Regions from separate parts of the Arthrobacter sp. JUb119 genome, predicted to be linked through region 3. Evidence: riboswitches for the same ligand, from Rfam matches in the RefSeq annotation. Region 3 holds a riboswitch; each other region holds the start of a gene.

Region 1 (9,550 bases), on a different contig from region 3:
CACCGGAGCTCCGCTGCCATTGCACGATGCCGGGAGCACCACGCTGAAGTCGTAATCGCGGACATAAGAAGAGAAATTATTGCCGACTATTCCCTGGGTTCGAGTGCCTAGGAGTTTATCCACGATCGTGGTTTCAAGCACTTCTAAAAGTGGAAATTCCTGATCGGTATTATCGGCAGAAAAATGCACATTTGCTGAAATGATTTCCAATTCCAGCGCATAGCGGTCACCTTGGGGATTGTCCCAGTGAGCTAGTGAATTGAAGCGGCGGTTGATCATCGTCAGGGCATTGCGCAGGTTCTCTTCGCGGCGTTCTCCGCGCGCCAAATTAGCGAAGTTTGTCGTGGTTCGAGAATTCGCTGAAGGGGAGTAATTCTCGTCGAATCTTGTGGTGCTAATGCTGAAATTTAATGCGTCTGCCATGATGGCCAATCTGTATTTGGGAGGCCTGGGCAGGCCGAGGGAAAGTCGTTGCGTCAATCATGCAGGGCGATTCTTGATATCAGGTAACTCGATATAACTATGGATTCATATAGACTCGACCTATGGTTCAGGGAACGAACGGTCTGACACTGCAGCAGCTTCGCTATTTTGTGGCGGTGGCCTCCGAGGGGTCGATCTCGGCTGCCGCCGACCTGATTTACGTCGCACAGCCTAGCATGTCCGCGGCGATGAAGGAGCTTGAATCACGGGTCGGGCGCACCTTGCTGATGCGCTCAGCCAGGGGAGTCACGCTCACCGCCGAAGGCGCAGAATTCCTCGGCTATGCCCGGCAAGTCTTGGAACAAGTGGAGCTTCTTGAGCATCGCTACCTCGGCCGTCCCTCAGCCCGGCGACTGCTGGGCGTCTCCACTCAGCACTACTCCTTTTCGGTGGATGCCTTTGTCCGGATGGTCCAGGCCAGCGGCGCCGAGGAGTACCAGTTTTCGCTGCGTGAGACCCGCACCGAAGAGATCATCGAGGACGTGCGCACGCTGCGCAGCGACATCGGAATCCTCTACCGCAACGACTTCAACCGGAAGGTCATCGACAAGCTGCTGCGCGAGTCCCGGCTGGTTTTCCACCCGCTGTTCCTCGCCGACCCGCACATCTTCGTATCGCGCAGCAACCCGCTGGCCACCCGAACCCAGGTCACGCTCGAAGACCTCGAAGACCTGCCCCGGCTGACCTTCGACCAGGGCGCGAATAATTCCTTCTACTTCGCCGAAGAGGTGCTCTCCACGCGCTCCAGCCAACGCGAAATCCAGGTCTCGGACCGCGCCACCATCTTCAACCTCATGATCGGCTTGGGCGGGTACACGATCTCCACCGGCATCATCAGTGACGAGCTGGATCCCTCCATCGTTGCCATCCCGCTGGCCATCGAGGAGCGTATCGAGATCGGCTGGATTGACCACGCCGCCATCCCGCTCACCGACCAGGCCCAGCGCTACCTGCAAGAAGTGCGAACGGTGGTCGCCAGCTTCGGGGTAGAAGTGCTCGGCTGAGCCGCCAGCAGCGTAACCGCCGGTCATGGAGCACCGGCGCATCGTCACAAACTTCCAGAAAAACCCCTGCATCACGCCGATTCCGCTCAAAAGCTCGCTTCACAAAAGGGTTCAGGCCCCCGCGTCATCATGACAAGGCGACGACATATGAAGCGCAGCGGCCTTGTATGAAGCCGGGCGCCGGATACCGCTTGCACCGGTTGCGGCGGATAGCCAACCATGGAAGAACAACCCATCAAGAGCGGCTGAGAGATCTGGCTCGGAGACGCCGCAGCAACCATCGGGAAACCGAAAGGTGCTACCGCCAGGAACGATGGAGCAGTTCCGAACGCGTTTTTGCGTAGCTTCGTGCCGCCGCACGATGCCAATCGGTGCACTCCCTCGCAGAGAATCGAGGAGGAGCCATGAGCCAGGAAACCGACGCGGTGCACGCAGGGTACCGCCCGAGCGGAGACTTCCGCCCGATGCTGCCGCCGCTGCACAATTCCGCAGCCTACCAATTCGCATCGCACGCCGAAGCGATCGAGAAGTTCGCGCTGCGCCAGGCCGGCTTCACCTACTCGCGCACCGGCAACCCCACCGTGTCCATCCTCGAACAGCGCGTGGCCGCCCTGGAAGGCGGGGCCCACGCGGTGGCCACCGCCACCGGGCAGGCCGCCGTGGCCCTGTCCCTGCTGGCCCTGACCCAGGGCCCCAAGCACATTGTGGCCTCTTCCTCGCTCTACGGCGGCACCGTGGACCTGTTCACCGACACCTTCGCCGACTTCGGCATCCGCATCAGCTTTGTCGACCAGGCCGATCCGTCCGCCTGGGCCGCTGCCATTGAGTCGGACACCCGCGCGTTCTTCCTGGAGTCCGTCTCCAACCCGCTGTGCACCGTGGCCGATCTGCCCGCCATTGCGGCCGTTGCCCACGAGCACAACATCCCGGTGGTGGTCGACAACACCCTGGCCACGCCGCTGAATATTCGGCCACTGGAAATCGGTGCGGACATCGTGGTGCACTCGGCCACCAAGGGCCTGGCCGGACACGGCTCGGTGCTCGGCGGCGTGGTGGTGGACTCGGGGAAATTCGACTTCTCCGATCCGCTACGCTGGCCGCAGATCGCCGCTCCGCGGGTGCGGCTGAACAACACCTCGCTGCTTGAGCGCCACGGACCGGCCGCCTACGCGATGCTGGTGCGTTCCAAGTTCCTGCACGATCTGGGCCCGACCCTCGCCCCGGCCAGCGCCCAGGGCATTCTGGCCGGCATCGAGACCCTGCCGGTGCGCGCCACCCACGTGCAGCGCAGCGTCACCACGCTGATCGGCACTCTGGCTTCCCACCCGGGCATCGCGGCCATCCACCACCCGTCCCTGCCCAGCCACCCCAGCCACGAGCTGGCGCGGACGCTCACGCCCAAGGGCACCGGCTGCGTGCTGGCCATCGAGCTGGCCCACCCGTCGCTGGTTTCCCCGGTGATCGACGGGCTGGCGCTGATTTCCCTGGCCGCGAATGTGGGGGACACCCGCACCATGGTCTCCCACCCGGCCACCATGACGCACTGCCGGCTCTCGGAGCAGCAGCTGGCCGCCGCGGGCCTGAACACCTCCACCCTGCGCCTGTCGGTGGGATTGGAAGACCCCGCCGACCTGCTCGCAGATATCACCCAATCGCTGGATCACGCACTGGCCGCAACCCAGGCCACCGCCGGCACCAAGGAAGTGAGTTTCGCATGAGCGGCTTCAACACCCTCGCCGTGCACGCCGGCCAGTACAAGGATCCGCACACCGGTGCGGTGATCCCGCCGATCTACCAGACCAGCACCTTCATCCAGGACGGCATCAACGTGCTGCGCGCCGGGCACGAATACTCGCGCGGCTCCAACCCGACCCGCAACGGGTTCGAATCCCAGCTCACCGCGCTGGAAGGCGGCGCCGCCGGCTTCTCCTTCGCCTCGGGGATCGCGGCCGAAGACGCGCTGCTGCGCGCAGTGCTGGCGCCAGGCGATCACATCGTGCTGGGTGCCGATGGCTACGGCGGCACCAACCGGCTGATCTCCAAGCTGCACGGCAAATGGGGGATCACCTCCTCGGCGGTGGACATCACCAACCTGGACGCGGTGCGCGCCGCGATGCGCCCGAACACCGCGCTGCTCTGGGTGGAAACCCCGTCCAACCCGCTGCTGGGCATCGCCGACCTGGCCGGCTGGGCGGCCATCGCCCGCGAACACGGCGCCCTGCTGGTGGTGGACAATACCTTCGCCACTCCTTACCTGCAGCGGCCGCTGGATTTCGGTGCTCACGCGGTGGTCCATTCCACCACCAAGTACATCGGCGGGCACTCCGATGTGCTCGGCGGGGCCGTCATCGTGGCCGACCACCTGCACCGCGGGCAGAGCCTGGCCGAAGCCGTGGGCTACCAGCAGTTTGCCGGGGGCGCGGTCTCCGGTCCGCAGGATTCCTACCTGGCCGCCCGCGGGCTGAAGACCCTGGGCCTGCGCATGGAACGCCACGGGGCTACCGCCAGCACCCTGGCCCGCTGGCTCGATGACCAGCCCGAGGTCACCCGCGTCTACTACCCGGGGCTGGAACGCCACCCGGGCCACGAGCTGGCCAAGTCCCAGTCCGCGGCCGGCCGCGGCTTTGGCGGGATCCTCTCATTGCAGCTCTCCGATGAAGCCGCCGCCCGCGCCTTCGCCCAATCCATGGAGTACTTCCAGCTCTCGGTCTCCCTGGGCGGGGTGGAATCCCTGGTCTGCTATCCGCGCGAAATGACCCATGCTTCGCTGATCGGCACCCCGCTGGAAATCCCGGCCAATCTGGTCCGCCTCTCGGTGGGCATCGAGGAAGCCGACGACCTGATTGCCGATCTGGAACGCGGCCTGGCCGCGGCCCGCGCGGCGTCCAAACCGGTCGTCGCCCGGGTATGTGAAAAGACTCTGGAAAACGCCTGATCGCATCGAACCGCGATTATCGGGCGGCGTGCCCCTACCCTGAAGAATAGTAGTTGGGGAAGGGTGGAATCATGATCGGAATTCTCAATCGGCTCATCGAGCAAATCGAGGCTCAGCTACGCGCCGAGATCAACCTCGCTGACCTGCTGCGCACCGAAGGCAGCACCGAATACCATGCGCGGCGGATGTTCTCCTCGCTGTCCGGCATGCCGGTCTCCGAGTACATCCGCCGGCGCCGCATGACCCAGGCCGCCGCGGATCTGCTTGCCGGTCAGGACCTGCTGAGCATCGCGATCCGTTACGGCTATGGTTCGGCCGAAGCATTCGGCCGGGCCTTCCGAGCGGTGCATGGCGCGTCCGTGGCCGATGTCCGCGAGAATGGTGGCCCCCTTCGAAGCCAACCAATCATCAGGTTCAGCCTGACCGTCGAAGGGAATCGTCCCATGGATGCACGAATAGTTGATCGAGAAGAATTCCAGCTCATTGGATACGCCACGCAGGTACCGCTGATTCACAACGGTGCCAACCCGCACATCCAGGCCCACATCGCCTCCATCCCGATAGCCGAGCACGCTCGGCTCAAGGAGCTGTCTTCCGCGCAACCTGCCGGTTTGCTGCAGGTCAGCGACCAGGTAGACCCCGATTACCGCGAAGGCAGCGAGCTGACCTACCTGCACGGTGTCGCCGTACCCGGTGGCATCCAGGTGCCCAAGGACCTGGACATGATCCAGGTTCCTGCTGGCCAGTGGGCGGTCTTCAGCGTTTCGGGCCCCTACCCGTCAGCGTTGCAGGACCTCTACGCCGCCACCGCTACCGCGTGGTTCCCGTCCAATCCGTGGCGTTTGCGCGTGGGGCCGTCCATTGTCGCCGTGCTCGATCGGGCCCCGGACTTCAGCACCGCGACCTGCGAGCTCTGGCTGCCGGTTGAAGCCGGCAACTAGACTTGTCCACAGCCCGTACACGCATGCCCTGCAGATCCATTTCTGCGGGGCATGGTGTACCCATGAGCAGAGAAATCGCGCAAGCGCTGAAGGACCTGGCCGACGCCAACGCGTTGGCCGCTTCAGCGACCCATGTCCTGGCCCAAGGCGGCCTCACCGCCGGCCAGGCCGCCTATTTTTCGATGCTCGCTGAAGACACGTCCCAATCTCTCGCCCGGACCCAGGTCCACGCGGCAGCTGCCCTGCGGCGTACCGGCGCCCACAAGCTCGACCAGGAATCCTTCCAGGCCATCTCCGATCTCGGGGCCCACCCCACCGTCGAGCAAATCGAAGCCGCGAAGGGGCGCACCACGACAGCGCGCACGCATTTCAAGGATGCCAAAGGACTGATGACCGGCTGGCTGGATATCCCGCGCAGCACCGCCGCCGCCCGCCTGGTGCAGGCCGACTGCCTGCTTGGCGGCACGGACGAGGCAGGACAACCGACTGATCCGTGGCTGCCGGAGCTTGCTACGCAGTTCGACGACCCGAGCATTGATCCGCGGCTGGTGGCCTCGGCGGCAATGAAGCTGCATTCGCTCCGCAAGGATCTGGGCGAAGGCAAAGCCGCAGAGGCGAAGAAGCAGCAGCTCCAGGCAGAATCCGCAGCCTTCCTGCGTTCAGAGCCCAAGTCAGCGCGCAAGCACATCAACGACATGGTCTCGCAGATCAAAGCGGGCCAGCGCCCGCTCAAGGCTCTGCTCGACGGAATCGGGATCTTCAAGCGCGGTATGCGCAAAGGGCTGGTTGAATACATCATTCGTGTTCTCCCATCGCATGCCGCATACATCGAGGCCTACTTCGCCAATCTGGATAATCCGTCCACCGTTGCCGGCAACCGCGAGGGCTTGAAAGACGTTGATGCCCAGTTCACCGGTGAGGAAACCAGCGGCTGGGACGATGATGAAAGCAAACCCGACTGGGCAAAAGACGGACCGGGTGGCGACGCTACGGAGGACATTGGAGATCTCGACTCGGAAGACGAGAATCTCCACTGCGGAAATGATGAGCTCCAGCCAGAAGTTGCTTCCGCCGAAGCGAAGCCGGCCAACGCTGAATGGGAAGACCTGAAACCCGAGCGAAGACGACTCGTTGGTTTCATGGCCTTGCTGATGAGCGAACGGAAACCCAGCGGAGGCCCGCCGGAACAGCAATCAGGACTTGCCAGCGCGCAGGTGAGCGTCATCTTGGATTGGGATAAATTGCAGCAGCGGACCGAGGATTTCGCTGTGACCTCCTCGGGGATTCTGCTATCCCCGGGAGAAACCAGGACCGCACTGTGCAATGCCGGGATTCTCCCGGTGGTGCTGAACGGCAAGAGCCTGCCCTTGGATCTCGGACGAACGCAGCGGCTATTCACCAAGGCCCAAGTCCGAGCCCTGCGGGCAGCCTATCGAGGCTGTTCCTATCCCGGGTGCAGCATGCCTGCGCAGCGGTGCGAAGCGGATCATCTGGATCCGTGGGAGAAGGGCGGGCGCACTGATATCAAGTCTGCGGTGTTGAATTGCTTGATTCACCATACGGCCAGGCATTGCGGATTGTTCCAGGCGGTGAAGATCCCTGGGAGCCGGCCGATGGTGCTGTTGCCGCCGGAGTTGGATCCGGAACAGAAATTGCGGATCAACACCTATTTCATGACGCCGACCGAAGCCTTGGACGCCGAAGCGTTGGCGGAGGAGACCACAGTGAGGTGGCGTGCGGGATTGCTGGAAGTAGAACTTGCCGAGCCATGAGCAGCGCGCACAATGCTTAAAGCAAAAGCTCCTGGAAGCGTGTGCTTCCAGGAGCTTGCAAACTCTAGGCGTTGGCTTCCAGATGCTTGGCTGCCAGCACGAGATAGTGATCAGCGTTGGTCTTCAACCCGGAGACTTCTTCATCGCTCAGTTCGCGGCGGACCTTGGCAGGAACTCCGGCAACTAGTGAACGCGGCGGAACCTGGGTGCCTTCCAACACCAGTGCACCTGCAGCAACCAGCGACTGCTCGCCAATCACCGCGCCATTCATGATGGTCGCGCTCATGCCCACAAGGCAGCCGTCACCTACGGTGGCGCCGTGCACCACAGCCGAGTGGCCCACTGAGATGCCCGCACCAAGGGTGCAAGGAAAACCTTCATCGGCGTGAAGCACGACGTTGTCCTGCAAGTTGGTGCCTTCACCCACGCGAATCGGTGCAGAGTCCCCGCGCACCGATACCCCGTAGAAAGCGCTGGAACGATCGGCCAAGGCCACGTCCCCGCTCAACACTGCGGTGGGTGCGACAAAAACGTTCTCGCCGACCTGTGGGGTCGACCCGTCAATAGTAATCATGTGGCTCATGCCACCTACTCTAATTGGCTCAGGCGCACGGGGCGAGTCACGAGAAGACGATGGTGCGCTGGCCGTCGAGCATCACGCGATGCTCAGCATGCCACTGCACGGCGCGGGTCAGCGTCCGGCCCTCCACGCTGCGGCCCAGCTCAACGAGCTGCTCGGCGGTGCGCGTGTGCGAGACGTGGGTGACTTCCTGGTCGATGATCGGACCTTCGTCGAGGTCCGCGGTGACGTAGTGCGCGGTGGCACCGATCAGCTTCACGCCGCGGGCGTAGGCCTGGTGGTACGGCTTGGCGCCCTTGAAGGAAGGCAGGAAGGAATGGTGGATGTTGATGACCCGGCCCTCCATGCGCTCGCAGAGCGAATCCGAAAGGATCTGCATGTAGCGGGCAAGCACCACCAGTTCGATGCCGTAGTCCTCGGTGAGCTTGAGCAGCTCAGCCTCGGCCTGGGACTTGTTCTCCTTGGTCACCGGCAGGTGCACGAAGTCCACCCCGTAGAAGTCGGCCATCGGCTTCAGATCCAGGTGGTTGGAGACGATCACCGGCACATCGATGGGCAAGGTGCCAGCACGCTGGGCGAATAACAGGTCGTTGAGCGCATGCCCGGCCTTGGAGCACATGATCATGGTGCGGGTGCGCTTGGCGCCATCGTCCACACGGAGGGACATGTGGAAATCGTCGCGGATGGGCGCGAGTCCTGCGCGGATCTGTTCCAGGGACTGCTCGGTGGCTACCTCGATGCGCATGAAGAAGGTGCCGGTTTCGGGCGAGAGGAACTGCTGGGACTCGGTGATATTGCAACCGGCACCCAGTAGACCCCCGGAAATGGCATGGACGATGCCGGGACGGTCGATGCAAGATAGGGTGACGATGAAATTGTTCATGCATTGAGATTAACCGGCTGGCGCGCTGCATGCACATTCGTCTCGGTGGAGTTACACAGTTAGGCGTCGAAGCTACTGGATCATCAGCAGGTTTCCGCACTCAGCCGAGGTGCTTTATGCGTCTTCAAAAAACACCGTGCGAACTAATGATCAATACCTGGCCGCGCTATGACATGATGTCTATAAATTTGGCATTTTCACGCTTGGGGAAACACATGAGGCTGCTGCATCGTTTTACTTCGGTTATAGGCGCCACCGCCTTGGTATTCGCCGGGCTCGTGCCCCCAGCCCACGGTGCTATCAGCCCTGCAGACTGCTTCGAGTACATGGATGAGACCGCTAGTGTCGTCGTGGGTTTGTCCTGCAAGAACGTGGCATCGTTGCAGGAACTGCCGATGACGCGCGATATCCAGTGGATCGGCGTCGACACCCAGAAGGAGCAGGCGCTCGGTGGGCTGGAAGTCCTGGCCGCCAACCCCCAGTTGCAATCGGTGCGGATCAATAAGGCTCCACAGGAAATCATCGCGGAACTAGCCAAGCTGCCAGTGCTGGAGTCACTGTCATTGACATTCCCCAAGGGGCAGCAGGTGCAGCTGGCTGGGCTGGGACAGTTGTCTGACCTGAAGGAACTTGAAGTGCTCGCCACGAGTTCGACGGATTATCGCTGGGCCAAGGATCTGTCTGATCTCGAAGTACTGGATCTGGCTAGCTACACCAAGCCGCTCATCGAACTGAAGATCGGTGCCAGCACGGAAATTGAACCGGTGATCACGGTGGATGGCAGTGTGCTCAAGCCGTGGGAATACACCCGCGAACGAATCCTAGGCCAGATCAGCCCCACCGGATTCACCGCGAACAAAGCTGGATTCGCGGGTGTGGCGGCTGAACTCACCGACTTCGAGGCGGTGATCCCGGGACAGGAGAATCTGAAGTCTGTCAGCTACGCAGCCAG
Region 2 (9,550 bases), on a different contig from region 3:
CATGGTCGTTTCAACGGGTGCTTGGGTGGTCATGGGATTCTCCTTGGTCAGAAGATGGAAGGTCGGACGGAAACGGAGGCTACTGGGCGCCGGAGGCGTGGTACCAGCGCAGGATCCGTTTCTCGACGAGCACGAAGAGGATCGAGATGATGTAGCCGATGACACCGACCAGCAGTGCGCCGGCCCATGTCTCCGGAACCTTGAAGGTGGCCGAGGAATTCAGGATGTAGAAGCCCAGGCCTTCAATGGAGGCGAACATTTCCGAAACCACCATCACGGTGATGCCGATCGGCGATGCGACGCGGATGCCGGCCACGATCTGCGGGGTGGCACCGGGCAGGATCACGCGGCGGAAGTGCAGGCCGCGCGGGATGCGGTAGACCTTGGAGAACTTGCGCACCGTTGGCTCGATGCCCAGGATGCCGTCGATGGTGTTCAGCAGGATCGGCCACATGCAGGCGAAGGCGATGGTGCCCATCTTCGGGCCCTGCCCCATGCCGAAGACGCCGATGATCATCGGAACCAGTGCTGCCTGCGGGACAGCGCGGAAGAAGTGGATGATCGGGTCAACGATCTTCAGCAGCAACGGGACTTCGCCCAGCAGCAGTCCGCCGCAGATGCCGAAAAAGGCAGCCAGGGCCAAGCCGACAAAGAGGTTGGACAGCGAGTACCAGGCGCCGGAAATAATCACGCCGTTGCCCAGGTCGCGGACCAAGGCTTCGAGGATGGACTCCAGCGAGGGGATGAAGAAGTTCGTGGAGTTTGCCGAGCCGAACCACCAAGCCGCAACCACGGCAACGATGAGCCATGAAGAAACCAGTATCTTGCGTCCGGCGGCCGCCGAGGAGCTCGGAGCCTTGGCCTTCGAAGCGCGTGATGGCACTGCCGGGGCGTTCAAAGTTGCGTTAGTCATCGTTCTGCCTCTTCCACTTCAGCAAACGGTTTTCGGCCTGTTGCAAGAGCAGGGCGATGGCCCATCCGGTCAGGCCGGCGAAGAACAGGTAGGCGAAGGCCAGATCCCAACGCTGCGCCTGCTGCATCAGCGTGATCTGGCGTCCAATGCCTGGCGCCTGGGAGATCACTTCAACGCCCACCGCCACCAGGATGGCGATGGCCGAGGAAATGCGCACACCGGTCGCGATCAGCGGCAGGGCAGAAGGCAGCAGGACCTTGGTGAAGCGCAGCATCGGCGGGATGCGGAAGACGGCGACGGTGTCGGCAACCGCGGCTTCCTGGCGGCGTGCACCGTAGATGGTCTGGATCAGCACTGGCCACAGGCAGGACAGCGCGACGACGACGATTTCCATCATGGTGTTCGAGCCGAGCAGCATGATCACTACCGGCATCAGGGCCAGTACCGGGAACGAACGGCCGAAATCGATCAGAATCGAGGTGGAGTTGTCGAGGAAGCGAACTGATCCAATGACCAGGCCCAGGACGACACCCACGACCGAAGCAATGAGCCAGCCGGTGAGGGCTGCGAGCAGGGTCTTGCCTAGCCCGCCCCAGAAGGCCGCTTGGCCCAGGGCTTCGGCGATGGCAGAGAAGATCTTTTCCACGCCGGGGAGCATGGAGGGCATGGTTCCTGAGGCGATCACCAGTTGCCAGATGCCCAGCAGGGCGGCGATGGCCACGATGCGCAGGGTCCAGAGCAGACCCGGTGAAATCGTTGACTCTTTCATGGGAATCCTTGAGTAAGCAGTTGCAAGCTAGGGGTGCTGGTGGCGCCAGCGCAGGGGATGGCGCCACCGGTTGGGCGAAGCGGACGTGGGCTACTTGGCGTCTGCCGAAGCCCGGGTAGGGGCTTCGTCCCAGAGCACATCTTCGACGATGACCTTGTTCTCGACCAGGCCGAAGTGGACCATGGCATCGATGCCGGATTGGGCTTCAGCCACGTTGAAGGTGACGTCCGCCGGGACGAAGGTCTTGGGCGCATCGGCTACATCGATCTGGTTGGCTTCGGCGTGGACCTTGCGGACTTCCTCCAGATTGGCCGGGTCCGAGTAGAACTTCACGGCATCCTGCATAGCTGCGTCGAACTTCTTGGCGGTCTCGCCATTCTGCTCCAGCCACTGCTTCTGCACGGTCCAAACGGTTACCGGCATGCTGGACTGGAATTCCTGTACCGGGTTGGAGATGGTCTGGTAGCCCTTCTCCGACATCTGGTGGTAGAAGGAGTCGGCAGGCACTACTGCATCCACGGTGCCTTGTTCCAGGGCCGCTTCCATGCCCGCGTAGGGAACAGCAACTTCCGTGACTTCCTTTTCCTTCACGCCGGCCGCTTCCAATGCCTGGAGCACGGGGATGTCGCCACCGGACTTCACGCCAACTACGCCAATGGTCTTGCCCTTCAGGTCTGCCAGTTCCTTGACCCCGGAATCCTTGGCCACCATGACGCCGGAGTTGTCGGCCTCCGGATCAACCATGCCGTTGCCGCCAATGACCTGGATCGGAACACCTTGGGAGAAGGAGGTGGCAACGTTGATCCACGAGCCGATGGCAACGTTCACGTCACCGGAGACCACCTGGGCCAGCAGCGCGGCGGGGTCGGCGCCATTGACCAATTCAACGTCCAGGCCCTGGTCCTCGAAGTAGCCCTTCTCTTCAGCGATGCGTGCGGTTTCGAACTGGATCGGAGCAATGGCGACGCGCAGCTTCACCGGGCCGTCGGCGCTGGCCTCCTCGCTGGATCCGCACGCGGCCAGGGTGCCGATTGCGAGGGCAGAGACTGCGAGGCCGGAGAAGGCCTTCCGTGCAAAACGTCGTTTCGTGACCATGGGGATCTCCTTGAAAGCTTGGTGCCTAGGCGAAGGCTGCGAGTTGTCGACCGGGGTCGGCTCCCGGAAGAAGAAGTACATTGAGCATCAAAATGTATTCCTTGAATCACAATATATCTTTAGTATGATTGTGTGGCAAGACTCACATTCAAAATGATGCCAACGACGAAGCGCGCCGGGCAGACCAGGAGATACATTCCATGACAGCAACAGATCTTTCCGCCGTTCCGCTGGCTCAGCAGCTTCGCGCCGCTTTGGCGGCCACGCCCCTTCCGCTGGTGATCAATGGCCAGGAGGTCGCTGGCTCGGGGGAAAAGCTGCCGGTAACCGATCCCTCCACTGGCCAGCTGCTGACCGAGACGACGGCTGCCACCGCAGCGGACATCGACCGCGCAGTAGCTGCCGCCCGTGCAGCGTTCGAGTCCGGGCCCTGGGCAGAAATGACCCCGGCAGCACGCCAGCGGGCGCTGCACCGCTTCGCTGACGCATTGGAAGCGAACCTCGATGAATTGGCTACCCTGGAGTCCCTGAACTGCGGGAAGCCCTTCAACATCGCCCGCTTTGGCGAGCTGCCCGCGGGCATCGAGACCTTGCGCTACTTCGCCGGCTGGGCCACCAAGCTCAACGGCGAAACCCGCGATATTTCCCTGCCAGGAACCTGGCACGCCTATACCCAGCGCCAAGCCTTGGGTGTGGCCGCACTGATCGTGCCATGGAATGTCCCCTTCACCATTGCGCTGTCCAAGGTGGCTCCGGCGCTGGCGTCCGGCTGCACCGTCGTGCTCAAGCCCGCGGAGCTGACCCCGCTGACCGCCGTGCGCATGGCGCAGATTGCGCTTGAAGCAGGCATCCCGGCCGGTGTGCTGAACGTGGTCCAGGGCTTGGGGCCGGTGGCCGGCCAAGCGCTCGCCGACCATCCGGATGTCGACAAGCTCTCCTTCACCGGATCCACCGCGGTAGGCAAGAAGCTGCTGGCGTCGGCAGCGGTCAATCTCAAGCGGCTGAGCCTTGAGCTGGGCGGCAAATCCCCGGTGGTGATCTATCCCGACGCGGATCTGGACAAGGCCATTCCGGCCGCCGCCATGAGCATCTTCGGCAACTCCGGCCAGGTCTGCGCGGCAGGGTCGCGACTGTATGTCCACGAAGACATCGCAGACCAGGTCATCGAAGGCATCGCCGGATTCGCGAAGAACCTCAAGCTGGGCGCTGGCCTGGCAGAAGGAACCCAGCTGGGCCCGCTGATCTCCCAGGTGCAGCGCGAGCGCGTGCTGGGGTACATCGAGGCGGGCATCGCTGATGGCGCGGAACTCGTTGCCGGTGGCTTGGCCGAAGGCGAAGAAGGATTCTTCGTGCAGCCCACCGTGCTGAAAAATGTCAGTCCGGACATGTCCATCGCCAAGGATGAGATCTTCGGGCCGGTGCTCTCGGTGAGCACCTTCGGCGACGAGGATTCGCTGGCCGAGGTGCTGCGCCGGGCCAACGACACCGACTACGGTCTCAATTCGGTGATCTTCACCCAGGACATTTCCCGCGCGTTGACCTTCGCCAAGAAAATCCAGGCCGGCAACGTCAGGGTGAATACCGGTGCCGGCATGGATGCGAACATGCCGTTCGGCGGATTCAAGCAGTCGGGGTGGGGCGCCGAAAATGGCCGTGAAGGCATCGAGGCCTACACCTCGCTGAAGTCGGTCACCGTCAAGCTCGGCTAGCGGCAATGTTCTATTCCGGGACTGCTTTGCGCAGTCCCGGGCCGATAGGATGAGCTCATGAGCGAAAAGGAGCAACCCCGGCTGGCTAGCGCGTTGGCGCAGAAAGTCGTCGACACGATTGCGCCGACCATCAACCGCAATGTGAACATCATGAATGCTCACGGAGTCATCATTGCTTCTACGGATGCTGCGCGTATCGGTACCCACCACGACGGCAGCGCAGAGGCGATCCGCCGCAACAACATCATCCGTGTCAGCCAGGCCGACGGCTCGGCCGGAACCCAGCCCGGGGTCAATGTGCCGCTGGTGCTGAACGACCAGCTCTGCGGCGTTGTGGGCGTGACCGGAGCTCCCCACGAGGTGGAACCGCTGGCCGGCCTGATTGCACTGACCGTTCAATTGCTCTTTGCCCAGGAACGCGAGCACTCTCGCAGCGCGCGGCGCGAGACCGAAGCCCGCGACATTATTTCTGCGTTGATCGCCGGTCGCGTTGCGCCTGAAGTGATCGACCGCTCGCTCGCAGCGCATGGTTTGCGCGGGCCGAAATGCATTGAAGCTTGGCTGCCCCGAAGCGTGGGGGATCCGTCGCTCGAAGAGCCGGCGAAGGATCATCACCGCACGTCATGGATTAGCCTTTCCGGCGCGTACTGGAGGCTTTGCGCTGCCAGCGAGACAGCTTTCGCTCCCGAGCGCATGGACCAGGAACGTTTCCTGGTCTCCGCGCCTGTCGAAAAGGCCGAGGATCTCATGGCCGAAACCGAAGTGCTGCGCGTATTGTTGGGCTATCCGGCACTCGTGCCTTCCCACGCGCGGCGCCGCATGTGGAGCCGGGAAATTGCTGTGGCTATCGCCCGCACCCCAGCCCGCAGCCTGGAACATGCAGCTGCCCCAGCGATGCAGCTCAATGAGGAACAAGCCAGAACCCTGCTGGTCGTTGCGACAGCTGCTTCGATGAGCCAAGCGGCCACGGATCTGCATATTCACCGCAATACCTTGGTGCAAAGACTTGAACGGATAAGCCAGGTCAGCGGCGTCGATATTCGGCGGTCCAGCGAATCCCTGAAACTCCAGCACGCCATCTACGCAAGAGTGGCCTTGGGCCAGCTGCATATTTTCTAGGCCCCGAAAACTAGGGGTGCTGGCGCCGGGAGGGGAAAGAGCGGGATATTTGCACACATTGGCCCGTCCGAACTCAGGCAAATGTGGTCGTGTGCCCATAGGTATTCGGGGCCGTTCTTCCTAGTATTGGCAGGATGATCGATCTTTGCGCCCGAAACCCGTGGCGGCACGGAGGCATCTAGCCCAACGGGCAAAGCCTTGAGCAGCTTTGCCGATAGGGCCGATCCACCGGTTGAGCCATTGCGGGCTGGACGCAGAGAACTACCGATATTGGCAAAGGAGCCAACCCGCCGTGTATGAACTGCTTGTTCTGCTGATCCTTGTTGTGGCCATCGTGATGGTCACAGCACGCTTGAAGATCAGCCCATTCCTCGCCCTGGTCGGCGCCGCTATCCTGGCGGCCTTCGCCTACCGGATTCCGCTGGCCGAAGTGGCTTCGACGGTCACCACGGCCTTCGGCAGCACCATGGGAAATATCGGACTGGTGATTCTGTTCGGAACAATGATCGGGGTGATCCTGGAGAAATCCGGCGCCGCGATCTCCATGGCGGATGCGCTGATCAAGGTTCTGGGTACTCGGTTCCCTAACCTGACGCTATCGATTATCGGCTACATCGTTTCCATTCCGGTCTTCTGCGACTCGGGCTACGTGGTGCTCAACTCGCTGCGCAAAGCCATCACCCTGCGTACCGGCGTCTCTGGTCTGGCAACTTCTATCGCCTTGATGACCGGCCTGTACGCAACACACACCATGGTCCCGCCAACTCCGGGCCCGCTGGCCGCAGCCGAAAGCATCGGCATTGCCGATAACCTGGGCTTGATCATCGCTGTCGGATTGCCCGTTGCGGCCATCTCGGCACTTGCCGGCTTGGCCTACGCCAGCCGCTTCAACAAGTCCCAATGGACCCCGTTGCCAAGCGACGACCACAATGACATCTCCGAACTCGACTATGAGCAGCTGCGTGCAAGCTTCGGAAAATTGCCCAGCCCGGCGCTGGCCTTCATGCCGATCCTGGTTCCGCTGGTGCTGATCTGTGCCGCATCCATTGCGAAGCTGCCCTCGCACCCGATTGGCGAAGGCGCTGCCTTGGAAATCCTTTCCTTCCTGGGGACGCCGGTTATTGCGCTGATCTTCGGCTTGATCTCATCGACTTTTCTTTTGAGCGGTGGCAGCAAGCTGGCGGTCTTCAATGAGCAGATGCATGAAGCTGTACGCACCGCCGCTCCGATCTTGCTGATCACCGGTGCCGGCGCTGGCTTCGGCGCAGTCCTGGCCGCTTCGGATCTGACCACGATTCTTTCGGATTCCCTCAGCGGACTGGGCTTGGGCTTGGCTGTGCCATTCCTGATCGCCGCTGCGCTGAAGTCCGCCCAGGGCTCGTCCACCGTCTCAATGGTGACCACTTCCGCGCTGGTCGCTCCGATGCTCGGCTCCCTAGGCTTGGATTCGGAGCTGGGCATGGTGCTGTCCGTATTGGCCGTTGGCGCCGGTGCGATGGTTGTCTCGCACGCCAACGACTCCTACTTCTGGGTCGTCTCGCAGCTCAGCCGCATTCCGGTGATTACCGCGTACAAGACCCTGAGCGTGGCTACCGCCATCCAGGGCACCGCGGCATTCCTGACTGTACTGGTTCTCGGAGCCGTACTGCTGTAGCAGCGCGCTTTCCAAGAAAGAAACGAATCGCACCATCGGCAGATGGTGCGATCCGTTTCTTTAAGCAGTGCCGGGTTAGCCGAGCCCAGCCGCCTGGACGCCCCGCGCGGCCTTATTCGCTTTGGCAGTCGAGATCACCAGCAACGCGATGGCGGCCAGGTAGCCGGCCCCGGTCGCGGCGAAGGCGAAACCGAACTGGCCCAGCACGCAAAGAACTCCTGCGCAGGCCAACGCCGCCCAGCCGGCCATGGAGGCCACGGCAATCAGGGGCGCAGCCTGCTGATGCCCGGTAAGCCAGGCCTCGTCACTGGCCAAGGTGTGGCGCGTCTTGATGCCGATTGCCGCATTTCGAGCGAGCTTTCGGTCCCGTGCCATCGGTGCTAGGAACGCTGCCACCAACGTTATGCTCAGCAACCCGAACATGAAGGCAATGACGCCTGCTGGATCCACTTGCCGCCTCTTCTGCCGATTGATCTTGAATGGCCATCCTATGCGGTCGCATCGAAGTTCCCTGATCCACGCTGTGTTCCCAATCGATGCCTGCGGAAAAGCTCTTGAGATCCAGTTCCGGCATGCCAATTGCGTCATGCGAAGGTCATATGACGGCTTTTCTGCCCGTTTCCCGGCAGGGCGAAGGCTCGAAGATGACGTATTTTGTCCTGCTGTTCCTCCGTATGACAGAACCCTTCCCGAGGACCTGCCAGCAATGCTTGACTCAGAGCACAACCCATCCAGAGCGGCTGAGAGACCTGGCTCCAAGACGCCGCAGCAAGCCTGCATCCCGCAGGTAGTGCTAACGCCAGGTTCGATGGATCCGCAGATTTTCTGCATCCTTCGGAATCCATAGCTCAAGAGGAGAACGAAGATGACTGTATTGAATACCAAATTACCGCGCGTGCCATACACCGGCACTGCCGATCAAGCAGAACTCGCTCACTGGCGCGACGTCGCCCAGCAAGTGGCTGATCAACTGGCGACTGATGCGCTGGAGCGCGACCGCAAGAACCAGCAGCCTTTCGCCGAGGTGCAGCTGCTACGCGAAGCCGGGTTGCTCAATCTCTTGGTACCTGCAGAATTCGGCGGAGCCGGAGCCCATTGGGAAACGGCCTTCGAAGCGGTCCGCATACTCGCCGCAGCTGATGGCTCCATCTCGCAGTTGCTGGCTTACCACTACATCAACCAGTCGGGCATTGCCTTCTACGCCCCGGCCGAAGCCCAAGGTGCATGGTGGCAGCGCACTGTGGAAGGCGGCTGGCTCTGGGGCGATTCGGTGAATCCAGTTGATCCGGATTTGACGCTGAGCGCCGAGGGAGACGGCTACCGCCTGAATGGGGCCAAGCGGTTCTCCACGGGTTCCGGTGTTGGCGAGGTCATCGTCATCAACGCGCTGGTCCAGGGCGGGGAATACGACGGGCAGATTCTCGCGTTCGTTCTGCCACGCGATATCGATGGCCTGGAAATCGTCGACGACTGGGACTACCTGGGTCAGCGGCTGAGCGCTTCGAATTCCTTGAAATTCCACAACGTGCGGCTCGAAGCCGGGGACTTGCTTGGATTCGTCACCGATGAGCCGGTCTCCACCCTGCTCACCCCCGGAATCCAGCTGGCCTTCGCCAACTTCTACCTGGGTATCGCCCAGGGAGCGCTGGCGCGCGGCAAGCAGATCTTGCTGGGCCGCAAAAACGCCTGGCTGTTCTCGCAGGCCGAAAGCTACTCGCAGGACCCGATCTTCCAGCGCACCGTCGGGGAGCTCAAAGCCCGCACCGCAGCAGTGGCGGCACTGACCGAGAAACTGGGCCGGAAATTCGATGCCCTTCTCTCCAAGGCCGGGGATGTCACCCAGCCCGAGCGAGCGGCATTGGCCGTGGAAATTGCTGAAGCCAAGGTGGTCTCCACTGAAGTGGGCGTGGACGTGGCGAACCGGATCTTCGAGGTCACCGGCTCATCCTCTACCGCGAACTCGGTGGGCCTGGACCTGTATTGGCGCAATGTGCGCACCCATTCGCTGCATGACCCTGTGGACTACAAGAAGATCGAGGTTGGTGCTTACTTCCTGCGCGGAGAGTCCCAGCCGCTCTCGCTGTACACCTAAGAAAACTTCTCCCGGATTGGACTGAACGATGACTGCATTAGCAACTGGCACTCGACTCGCAGGACTCAAAGCACGTTTCGCACCGCTCTTCGCGCGCATCGCGCAGGGCGCGGCCGAACGCGATCGCACCGGCGAATTGCCCTACCAGGCGGTCGCGGACCTGGCTGCTGCCGGCTTCGGTGCGGTTAGGGTTCCAGAA
Region 3 (9,550 bases):
GCCGCCATCGTCAACAATGTCCACCGAGATGCCCGGCAGCGCGCGTGCGGCGCAGCCTGGCTTGAAATGTCCATCGGTCGGCAGGGGGGAAAGCACGGTCGCGCCGGATTCGGACTGCCACCAGGTGTCAACCATCGGCAGTCCTGCTTCGCTGTCCCGGCCGATCTGCTGGCGGAACCATTTCCATGCCTCGGGATTGACGGCTTCACCCACAGTGCCGCCGATCTTCACCGAGGACAGATCGTATTGAGCGGGGATGCCGTCCGGGAACCAGCCCATCAACGAGCGGACCAATGTGGGAGCGGTGTAGTAGCTGGTGACCTTGTAGCGTTCAATGACCTCGAAGTGGCGGCCCGGGTGCGGGGCGTTGGGGACGCCCTCGTAGATTACCTGGGTGACGCCATTGGCCAACGGGCCGTAGATCTCGTAGGTATGCGCGGTGACCCAGGCGAGGTCGGCGGTGCACCAGTGCACGTCCTTGGCGCGCTGGGATTCGTCCGGGTTGGCGAACAGCAGGTTGTAGCTGGTGGCCGCCTGCGTCAGGTACCCGCCGGTGGTGTGCACCAAGCCCTTCGGCTGGCCGGTGGTTCCCGAGGTGTACATGATGAACAGCGGTGTTTCCGCATCGAATGCCTGCGCGTGGTGCTCGGTGGACTGGGTATCAACCACCTCATGCCACCAGATGTCGCGGCCTTCGGTCCACGGGATTTCGTCGCCGGTGCGGCGGATAACCAGGACCTTTTCGATTTCGTTCTCGCCGGCAACGGCCGCATCGGCGTTGCCTTTGACCGGAACCGAAGTGCCGCGGCGGAACTGGCCGTCGGTGGTGACCAGGACCTTTGCCTTGGTGTCCTCCACGCGGAACCTCAGCGCTTCGGCGGAGAACCCGCCGAAGACCAGCGAGTGGATGGCGCCGATGCGGGCGCAAGCCAAGGTGATGACAATTGTTTCAATGAGCACCGGCAGGTAAATGACCACGCGGTCGCCCTTCACCACACCCAGGGATTCCAAGGCGTTGGCTGCCTGGGAGACCCGCTCCTGCAAATTCTTGTAGGTGACGGCTACCCGGTCTCCGGGCTCGCCTTCGAAATACAGTGCGACCTTCTGCCCGCGTCCCGCAGCTACATGGCGGTCGGCGCAGTTCACTGCGGCGTTCAGCTTGCCGCCGAGGTACCAAGAAATTTCCGGTCCGCGCTTGGCATCCGGATCGGCCGGAATGATGCGGCTGGTGGTGTGCCACGGGATGTCCCAATCCAAGAGGTTCGCCGCTTCGTCCCAGAATTCCTGGCGTGCTGCCTCTGAAACTTGAGTTGAGGTTGTTGCCAATTCGGTGGTCATCGCAAACTTTCTTTGGTGAGGGGTAGCTTTGTCAGCGGGTACTAGCGGGTACTAGCGGGTATTAGCGGGTCCGGTTTCAGGTCCAGCGCTTGATAGCCCAGCGTTCTGCTATCGACAGCAGGGCATCGGTGATCTTTCCAAAGACGGCCAGCAGCACGATGGTCATGATCAGGCGGTCCAATCGGCCGTTGTTCTGCGAGTCGGTGAGCAAGAAGCCAAGGCCCATTGACGCGCCGAGGAGTTCGGCTGCGACCAGGAAGAGCCAAGCTTGGGCTAGTGCCAAACGCAGGCCGGAGAAGATCGAAGGGACCACTGCGGGCAGCTGGACGGTGCGCAGCAGCTTCAATCCCTTCAACCCGAAGGAGCGGGCTGCTTCGACCAGGTGGGCATCGACATGGCGCAACGCCAAGGCGACGGTGGTAAAGACCGGGAAGAAGGCACCAATGATCACGAGTGTGACCTTGGAATCTTCACCCATTTTCATCCAGAGCACCAGCAGCGGAACCCAAGCCAAGGAAGGGACTGCACGCAGGGCGCTGATGCTCAGTCCCAGAAATGCATCTGCCAATTTGGACAGTCCGACAAGCGCACCCAGCGCCAAGCCCAGCAATGATCCGAAGGCGAAACCGAGAAGAACACGCTGAGTGGAGATGCCGATGTGCTTTCCGAGTTCGCCATCCTGGAAGAGCTCAATGGCAGCAGAAACCACTGAACCCGGAGTTGGCAGTGTCCACGGAGCAACGATTCCGGTAACGGTGACAAATTGCCACACAGCCAGGGTGGTCAGCGGCAAGACCAGCGCAAGCAGCCATTTCGGGGCACGCAGGATCGTTGCGGCCATGCTGGCCTTCTGCTTGGCAGGTGTTTGGCTTCCGCGGGTTCCAGCCACGTTAGAGGGACTCATGGCTGGTTACTCTCCGGAGATCTTTGTTGCGTCTGCCTTGACGGCAAACTGGTCATCGATGAGGGTTTCCAGAGCTTCATCAACGGATTCCTGCTCCGAGACATCGCCGCTAGCGACCAGCGTGGGAGCAATCTTGCTCAGGACTCCAGTGAATTTGGCGTCGGGAACTGCCGGAACGTCCAGATTGGAGCGTTCCTCAATGACGGTGGCAGCAACTCCTGGTTCGAGCCCTGCTACGTCGGCCAGGATTTCTGCGGTTTCCTCGGGATTGTCAGCTGCCCAGCCACGAGCCTTTTCGTAGGCATCGACAACGAGCTGGGCGAGTTCGGGGCTCTGCTCAATGAAGTCTTCGCGAGCGTTCAGCGCACCGTAGGTGTTGAAATCCAAGTTCCGGTAAACCAGTTGCGCGCCGTCTTTTTCGGCAGCGGCCATGATCGGATCCAAACCGCTCCAGGCATCAACCGAGCCGTTGGCCAGGGCGGTACGTCCATCGGCATGCTGGAGGTTCTGCAGCTTGATGTCAGCTTCACTCAAGCCCGCGGATTCCAGCGCCTGCAGCAGGAAGAAGTATGGGTCGGTGCCCTTTGTAGCGGCCACGGTCTTGCCAGCGAGATCTTCAACGGACTCGATTTTCGAGTCCTTATCCACTACCAGGGCCGCCCATTCCGGCTGCGAATACAGTGCGATGGTCTTGATGGGTGCACCGTTCGAACGGTTCAGGAGCGCAGCGGAACCGGCTGTGGAACCAACATCGATTGCGTCGGCGCGAAGAGCTTCATTGGCCTTGTTGGAACCAGCGGACTGGATCCATTCGACATTTACGCCCTGCTCCTTGGCGGCTGCTTCCAACCATCCCTTTTCCTTGAGTACCAGGCTCAGCGGGTTGTAAGTGGCAAAGTCGATGGACAGGGTCTGACCATCCGAGGAGGCTGTAGCGTTTTCGCCAGCACAGCCGGTCAGGGCAACTGCGCCAACGATCAAGGCGGCGGCGGACAATGCAGTGCGGCGGGTGAGACGGTTCAAAAGCATGGAGAATCCTAGAATTGTGCGTGCAAGCGGTGTAGGTGAAAAGGCAAAGGGGACGAATGGTTCGGGACCCACGGCGTGGCCGGGACTAATGGTTGGTTGGGTCGACGCCGAGCAGGCGCAATAGGTGCAGGCGATCTGCAACGAACTTTTCATCGGTATGCCGGCGTGGATGCACAGCTGAGATGGACAGATCCTCGATGACGCCCGCTGCACTATGCCCAGCGCCTCGCCCCAGAACAATCACGCGGTCAGCCAAAGTCAACGCCTCGTCCACATCATGGGTCACCATGAGAACAGTGGTGGGGAACGATGCGTGAATCGAGAGCAGCAGATCCTGCATCTTCAAGCGTGTCAGCGCATCGAGGGCGCCGAAGGGTTCATCAAGAAGCAATACACCCGGGCGCCGAGCCAGCGCGCGAGCCAGCGAAACCCGTTGCGCCATGCCTCCGGAGATCTCGCGTGGGCGCAAGCTGGCTGCATGGCTCAGACCGGTCAGCTCGATCAACTCATCGATCAGCGAGTTGCCGGCGCGCTTATCGGTTTCCGGTGCCAGGCCCAGTGCAATGTTCTGGCGAACCGAGCGCCATGGCAGCAGCCGGGGCTCCTGGAAGGCAACGGCGCATAACTCGTTGATGCCGGTGACCTCGCGGGTGCCGGTGCGGATGGTGCCGGTGGTGGGGTGGTCCAAGCCCGATACTGAACGCAGCAGCGTGGATTTTCCGCAACCGCTGGCTCCAAGAATGGCCACGACTTGACCTGCTGGAATTTGCAGGTTGATATCGGTCAGAACGGTGCGGCTTTCCATCTTGGTGGTGAAGGTTCGCGACACGTTGCTGAACTGCACGTCCAGGGCGCTTGAAGCTGAGGCAACGGGAGCTGCCTCGGGCGCTGCAAAGGAAAGAGTCATGTTCATCTCCATCGTTCCTGGCGGTAGCACCGGCCTGCAGAGCAAAACTCCAAAGGTGGTTGCTGCGGCGTCGTGGAGCCAGATCTCTCGGCCGCTCGGGATGGTTACGTGTCCATTACAACGAGTCGAACGATTTGAACGCAAATCTTGCGTAATATGAAAAAATCTTCGACAACTACGTCACATTGCCCAGAAATTTCGTTATTTATTTTATTGCAGGCCGGTTTGCTCGACATTAAGCAAAACTTTGCAACTCATCTTCGGCAGGACGCGGATTAGGCTGTGAAATTTGAAGATGGGCACTGCCGGCACTGGGACGAAATGTGACTTCGCGGGTTGGAAACGCCGGTTTATTACCGTTACAAATGAATTACGACCCATCCAGAGCGGCTGAGAGATCTGGCTCCACGACGCCGCAGCAACCACCCCAATAGCGGGACGGTGCTACCGCCAGGACCGATGGAAAGAATTGAGAACCCTGATGCCTATTGGTGAATCGCACAATGCCCTCGGACTGGACTTCAACCAGCTCAGTGACCCTTCGCAGGCCACCACAATGGACCTGGACAAGTTTGAAGAACAGCTGCCGACCAGGCAATTGCTGAAAATCACCCCCGGACCAAGTGCGGATGAGCAATACGACCGGCTGGCCGAAATTTTCCGTCCCGTTTTTGCGCAGATCGCCGCGACAGCCAAGGACCGCGACTTGAACCGCGTGCTTCCTTTCGAGCAGGTAGGCCTGCTGAATCGCGAGCGTTTCGGTGCGCTGCGCCTTTCCGTTGCCGACGGGGGCTACGGCGCACGGCTGGTGGATGTCTTCCGTCTGCTCATCGAGCTGTCCGAGGCGGACTCCCACGTAGGCCAGCTGTGGCGTGCGCATATCGCATTCGTCGAGAACGTCTTGGCGCTGGAGGACGAAGAGCTGCGCAAGAAGTGGGTCGCTCGCATCGCTGCTGGGCAGATTATCGGCAACGCCTACACCGAACGCGGTGGCAACGCCCTGGGCACCTTGAACACCAAGGCCAGCACCGTGGACGGGCGCTGGGTGATCGACGGTGAAAAGTACTACTGCACCGGCACCATTTTTGCCGACTGGACCACCGTTGCCGTGGCCCACCCGGAGCTCGCCGGCCGCCAGATCGCCGTGGTCTCCACCCAGCGCAGCGGCGTCAAGATCCTCGACGACTGGGATGGGTTCGGCCAGGGCCTCACCGGAACCGGCACCACCGAATTCCACCAGGTCCCGGTGGATTGCTTCATGCCGCAGCAGACCAATGACTCCGAAGCGGCGATCTTCCAGCTGGTTCTCATGGCCGTGCAGGCGGGCATCGCCCGCGCCGCATTGAACGACCTGCGTCACGCGGTGCAGGCGCGCACCCGCATCTTCACCACCGGAACCGGGGTGCCGGTATACCAGGAACCCCAGGTCCTCCAGCTGGTGGGCGAAGTTTCCGCGGAGTCCTTCGCTGCCGACTCCGTGGTGATCGGCGCGGTACTCGAAGTCGAGGCGGCCCTGGGCGATCCGGGACTGAACGACGAGGAACGCTACGCCGTATGCGAGCTGGCCGCCAACCGCGCGCAAACCGTGGTGCAGCCACTGGCCATCGGCGTGACCAGCAAGCTCTTCGACGGACTGGGAGCCTCGTCCACCAGAAGCGGCTGCAACCTGGACCGGCACTGGCGCAATGCGCGCACCATCGCCACCCATAACCCGGCGATCTACAAGGCGCGCATCGTCGGGGACTACGAGATCAACGGGGTCCAGCCGCAGCGGCTGTCCGTCACCGGCGAAGATTCAACCCAGCGGGCTTGAGGGCCTGCGACGCAAACCAGCAACTTTCCACGATTACCGACCTATGGGGGCAAAGCCATGAGCGAGAACAAGCGCGAGATCCTATTCAACGCATTCGACATGAACTGCGTGGTGCACCAGTCGCCGGGCCTGTGGCGCCATCCGCAGGACAAGGCCTCGACCTACAACACCCTGGGCTACTGGACGCACCTGGCCAAGGTGCTGGAAAAGGGGAAGTTCGACGGACTGTTCCTCGCCGACGTGCTGGGCACCTACGACGTGTACAAGGGCACCAACGTGACCCCGCTGGGCTCCGGCGCGCAGGCACCGGTCAACGACCCGATGATGCTGGTTTCCGCCATGGCCGCTGTGACCGAGAACCTCGGCTTCGGCGTCACCGCAGGTACCGCCTATGAGCACCCGTACGCTTTCGCCCGCCGCTTGGCCACCTTGGACCACCTGACCAACGGCCGCGTGGGCTGGAACGTCGTCACCGGCTACCTGCCATCGGCGGCCCGCAATATGGGCCAGGAAGACCAGATGGAGCACGACGAGCGCTACAACCACGCCGATGAGTACCTCGAGGTGGTCTACAAGCTGCTCGAAGGCTCGTGGGAAGACGACGCGGTGCAGAATGACAAGGCCACCGGCATCTACACCGACCCGGCCAAGGTGCACCCGATCGAGCACGAAGGCAAGTACTTCAAGGTTCCGGGCATCGCCATCACCGAGCCGTCCACCCAGCGCACCCCGGTGATCTACCAGGCCGGTGCCTCCAAGCGCGGCACCGAGTTCGCCGCGTCGAACGCTGAAGCGATCTTCGTCAATTGCCCCACCCGCGACCTGCTGAAGGAAGCGGTCAGCAAGATCCGTGACGCTGCCGAGGCCGCCGGGCGTGGCCGCTACGACATCAAGGTCTTCGCCATGCAGACCATCATCACCGCCGAAACCACCGAACTGGCCCAGGCGAAGTTCCAGGACTACAGCTCCTACGTGGATATCGAGGGGTCGCTGGCACTGCTGTCGGGCTGGACCGGCATCGACATGTCCGTCTACGGCCCCGACGATGTCATCGGCGACGACGTGAAGTCCAACGCCATCCAGTCCTCGGTGGAAACCTTCAAGAAGGCCAGCGGCGATACCGGCAAGCCGTGGACCATCCGCCAGCTGGCCGAATGGATCGGCGTGGGCGGATTCGGCCCGGTCTCCGTCGGTTCCGGCGCCGAGGTAGCCGAGAAGCTCATCGACTGGGTGGAGTACACCGACGTGGACGGCTTCAACCTCGCCTATGCTGTCACTCCGGGCACCTTCGAGGACATCGTCGAGTACGTGGTTCCCGAGCTGCAGGCGCGCGGGGTCTACAAGACCGAATACACCGAGGGCTCGCTGCGCCACAAGATGTTCGGCGCCGGCGACCGCGTGAAGGACACCCACCGCGCAGCCCGGTACAAGATCTCCAACCGGATGGCCGCGCAGGCCTGATATGTGCCCGTAATTGTCAAGTAGGCATGGGTTAGCACCCGCTCGGCTGGATTGCCGAGCGGGTGCTTTTCACCTCCCTGATCGACCCGGTGGTGCGGCGTGTCTTGGTGACGCGTGGTCAGTCTGGCATACGCGGGTTGGTTACCGCATGACCCTGTTTCGGCGAGAGCAACCAGCTTGTCTAGGATCGAGCGTGGCACCTCTTGGGATGCTGCTCATAGGCCTTCCGCTGATGCGCTCTTCACGCTGCATGCTCCACTTAGCATGATATGAGAGGCGAGTCTTGCAGAATTATTCGTCCATCACGGCCAATGACCAGCACCAACCGGCAAGTTCACGGGCAATCGCGGTGCACGCGACGGTGTGCTTCTTCTTGTGGCTGGCCAGGGTATTCCACCGCTGGTTCAGGCGCCGATTCCCGGCATCGCCCCGTGCCGCTGCCTGGGCCGATGCCTTGGCCCACCGGTCGGTCATGGTTTTCCCCGGCTGGTACCGCGGTTTGTGATGCCATGCAGCCTCGACGAGCAGCCGGCGGGCATGGGTGTTCCCGGTCTTCGTGATCCCGCCCAAGGACCTGCTGGTCCCCGAGGAATATTCGCTGGGCACCAGGCCAAGATAGGACGCGATGGTGCGGCCGGTGAATCGTTCCCAGTCACCGAGCTCGACTGCGAGAGCGAACCCGGTCAGGGTGTTGATGCCACGCAGGCAGCACAGCCTGTTGGTCACGGCAGTGAACTGGGATTCGGCAGCCATCTGGCTGATCTGCTCATCGAGCCGGTCACGCCGGGCAAGACCGAAAGTGGCCGCATCGAAGGCAGCGTCGAAGGCCGCCAACGTTCCGGTGCCAAGGCTTGCGAGCTCGTTTTTCCTGATACGCCGCAGCCATGCCTCATGCCTGGAGCCCCAGCACGTACTGCCGTCATAGATGAAGTTATGGCGCAGCAGGAGCTTCGAGAGCCGATGCCTGCACATCATCAGCTCAACTCTGGCGTCCTCGCGTGCTCGGACGAGGTCTCTGGCGGATTCCTCGACGAGCGTCGGCACGCGCACTGCCACGAGTTCATCGACTTTGATCAGTCGTGCCAGCAGCAGGGCATCGCGGGCATCGGTTTTGACCTTGTCCCCGGAAGGGCGCAGGAGCTTCGACGGGGCCGCGACGGTCACCGGGTAGTTCATGCCCGCGAGGGTGCGTGCGAGGCTGAATCCGGTAGGACCGGCTTCGTAGGCGACCGCGACGGGTCCGTGGTCGGCAGCGATCCCGGTGATCCATGTCGTGACGGCTTCGTTCCCGCCGGGGAGTTTCGCTTCGAGGACTTCACCCGTGCGGGTGTCGAGGGCTGTTGCGCGGATGGATCGTGCGTGCACATCCAGTCCGATCGCAGTACGCTGGGTAAACATCAGGGCCTCCGCTGCATGTCGGCATCCCCGAGCCGTTCTCGGGGATGATCCACGAATCTGCACCGTGAGGCCCTGATCCGCAAGAGGCCTGGCGAAAAACCTCTTACTCATAGGGTCTAGGCGCATCGCCGTCTGCCTGCGGGCCTATTCGGTTGGCTGCAGCACCATGGCTGAACCGCCGCCGCGCCTCGTGGGCTCGGCCGCGGCGGTGAGTGTGCCGTCGGCAGCGATTTCCACCGCTTCAACCGCCCCGATTTCCGCCTGCGGAGTGAAGGAATCCCCAGCTGGCGCGAGCTTGTGCCCGAAGGCTTCGAGCGCCGAACCATGGACTTGGATGAACTCCGGTTCCGCGGTGACCACTGCCGTATTGCGCTGGGAAGCACGTGGAGCGGCGATGGCTTCGCTGATGTCCATGCCCAGATCAATGCGGTTCACCAGGGTCTGCAGCACCGTGGTGATGATGGTTGAACCACCGGGGGAGCCGATGGCCAGCACCGGCTCGCCGTCCTGCAGGACAATGGTCGGAGCCATCGAGGAACGCGGGCGCTTGCCAGGTTCAATGCGGTTCGGATCCTGCGGGTCGTACACCGTGGAGAAGTCGGTCAGCTCGTTGTTCAGCAGGAAACCGCGATCGGGGACCACCATGCCCGAGCCGCCGGTCTGCTCGATGGTCAACGTGTAGGAAACGGCATTGCCCCAA

The links. Region 3 has a riboswitch for S-adenosylmethionine ahead of M2368_RS11950 (acyl-CoA dehydrogenase family protein). Riboswitches for the same ligand answer to the same signal wherever they lie in the genome.
Region 1: linked by a shared signal. The riboswitch ahead of M2368_RS06700 (O-acetylhomoserine aminocarboxypropyltransferase/cysteine synthase family protein) and the one ahead of M2368_RS11950 (acyl-CoA dehydrogenase family protein) in region 3 are both predicted to bind S-adenosylmethionine.
Region 2: linked by a shared signal. The riboswitch ahead of M2368_RS13435 (acyl-CoA dehydrogenase family protein) and the one ahead of M2368_RS11950 (acyl-CoA dehydrogenase family protein) in region 3 are both predicted to bind S-adenosylmethionine.

What each region holds. Positions count from the first base shown of each region.
Region 1 covers NZ_JANUFE010000002.1:144,523-154,072, forward strand. Annotated here, with positions in the region: gene M2368_RS06690 (DUF1852 domain-containing protein) at 1-423, opposite strand, end outside; gene M2368_RS06695 (LysR family transcriptional regulator) at 546-1,487, shown strand; SAM riboswitch class I at 1,717-1,807, shown strand; gene M2368_RS06700 (O-acetylhomoserine aminocarboxypropyltransferase/cysteine synthase family protein) at 1,892-3,205, shown strand; gene M2368_RS06705 (cystathionine gamma-synthase) at 3,202-4,422, shown strand; gene M2368_RS06710 (AraC family transcriptional regulator) at 4,494-5,363, shown strand; gene M2368_RS06715 (HNH endonuclease signature motif containing protein) at 5,426-7,135, shown strand; gene M2368_RS06720 (gamma carbonic anhydrase family protein) at 7,200-7,718, opposite strand; gene purU (formyltetrahydrofolate deformylase) at 7,756-8,598, opposite strand; gene M2368_RS06730 (hypothetical protein) at 8,814-9,550, shown strand, end outside.
Region 2 covers NZ_JANUFE010000005.1:47,177-56,726, reverse strand. Annotated here, with positions in the region: gene M2368_RS13475 (ABC transporter ATP-binding protein) at 1-33, opposite strand, end outside; gene M2368_RS13470 (ABC transporter permease) at 80-913, opposite strand; gene M2368_RS13465 (ABC transporter permease) at 906-1,682, opposite strand; gene M2368_RS13460 (ABC transporter substrate-binding protein) at 1,773-2,777, opposite strand; gene M2368_RS13455 (aldehyde dehydrogenase family protein) at 2,978-4,486, shown strand; gene M2368_RS13450 (CdaR family transcriptional regulator) at 4,544-5,605, shown strand; gene M2368_RS13445 (GntP family permease) at 5,898-7,259, shown strand; gene M2368_RS13440 (SdpI family protein) at 7,335-7,709, opposite strand; SAM riboswitch class I at 7,984-8,074, shown strand; gene M2368_RS13435 (acyl-CoA dehydrogenase family protein) at 8,125-9,351, shown strand; gene M2368_RS13430 (acyl-CoA dehydrogenase family protein) at 9,380-9,550, shown strand, end outside.
Region 3 covers NZ_JANUFE010000004.1:98,543-108,092, forward strand. Annotated here, with positions in the region: gene acs (acetate--CoA ligase) at 1-1,338, opposite strand, end outside; gene M2368_RS11935 (ABC transporter permease) at 1,415-2,179, opposite strand; gene M2368_RS11940 (aliphatic sulfonate ABC transporter substrate-binding protein) at 2,249-3,271, opposite strand; gene M2368_RS11945 (ABC transporter ATP-binding protein) at 3,357-4,178, opposite strand; SAM riboswitch class I at 4,184-4,285, opposite strand; SAM riboswitch class I at 4,553-4,644, shown strand; gene M2368_RS11950 (acyl-CoA dehydrogenase family protein) at 4,660-5,991, shown strand; gene M2368_RS11955 (LLM class flavin-dependent oxidoreductase) at 6,049-7,452, shown strand; gene M2368_RS11960 (IS110 family RNA-guided transposase) at 7,744-8,850, opposite strand; gene ggt (gamma-glutamyltransferase) at 8,995-9,550, opposite strand, start outside.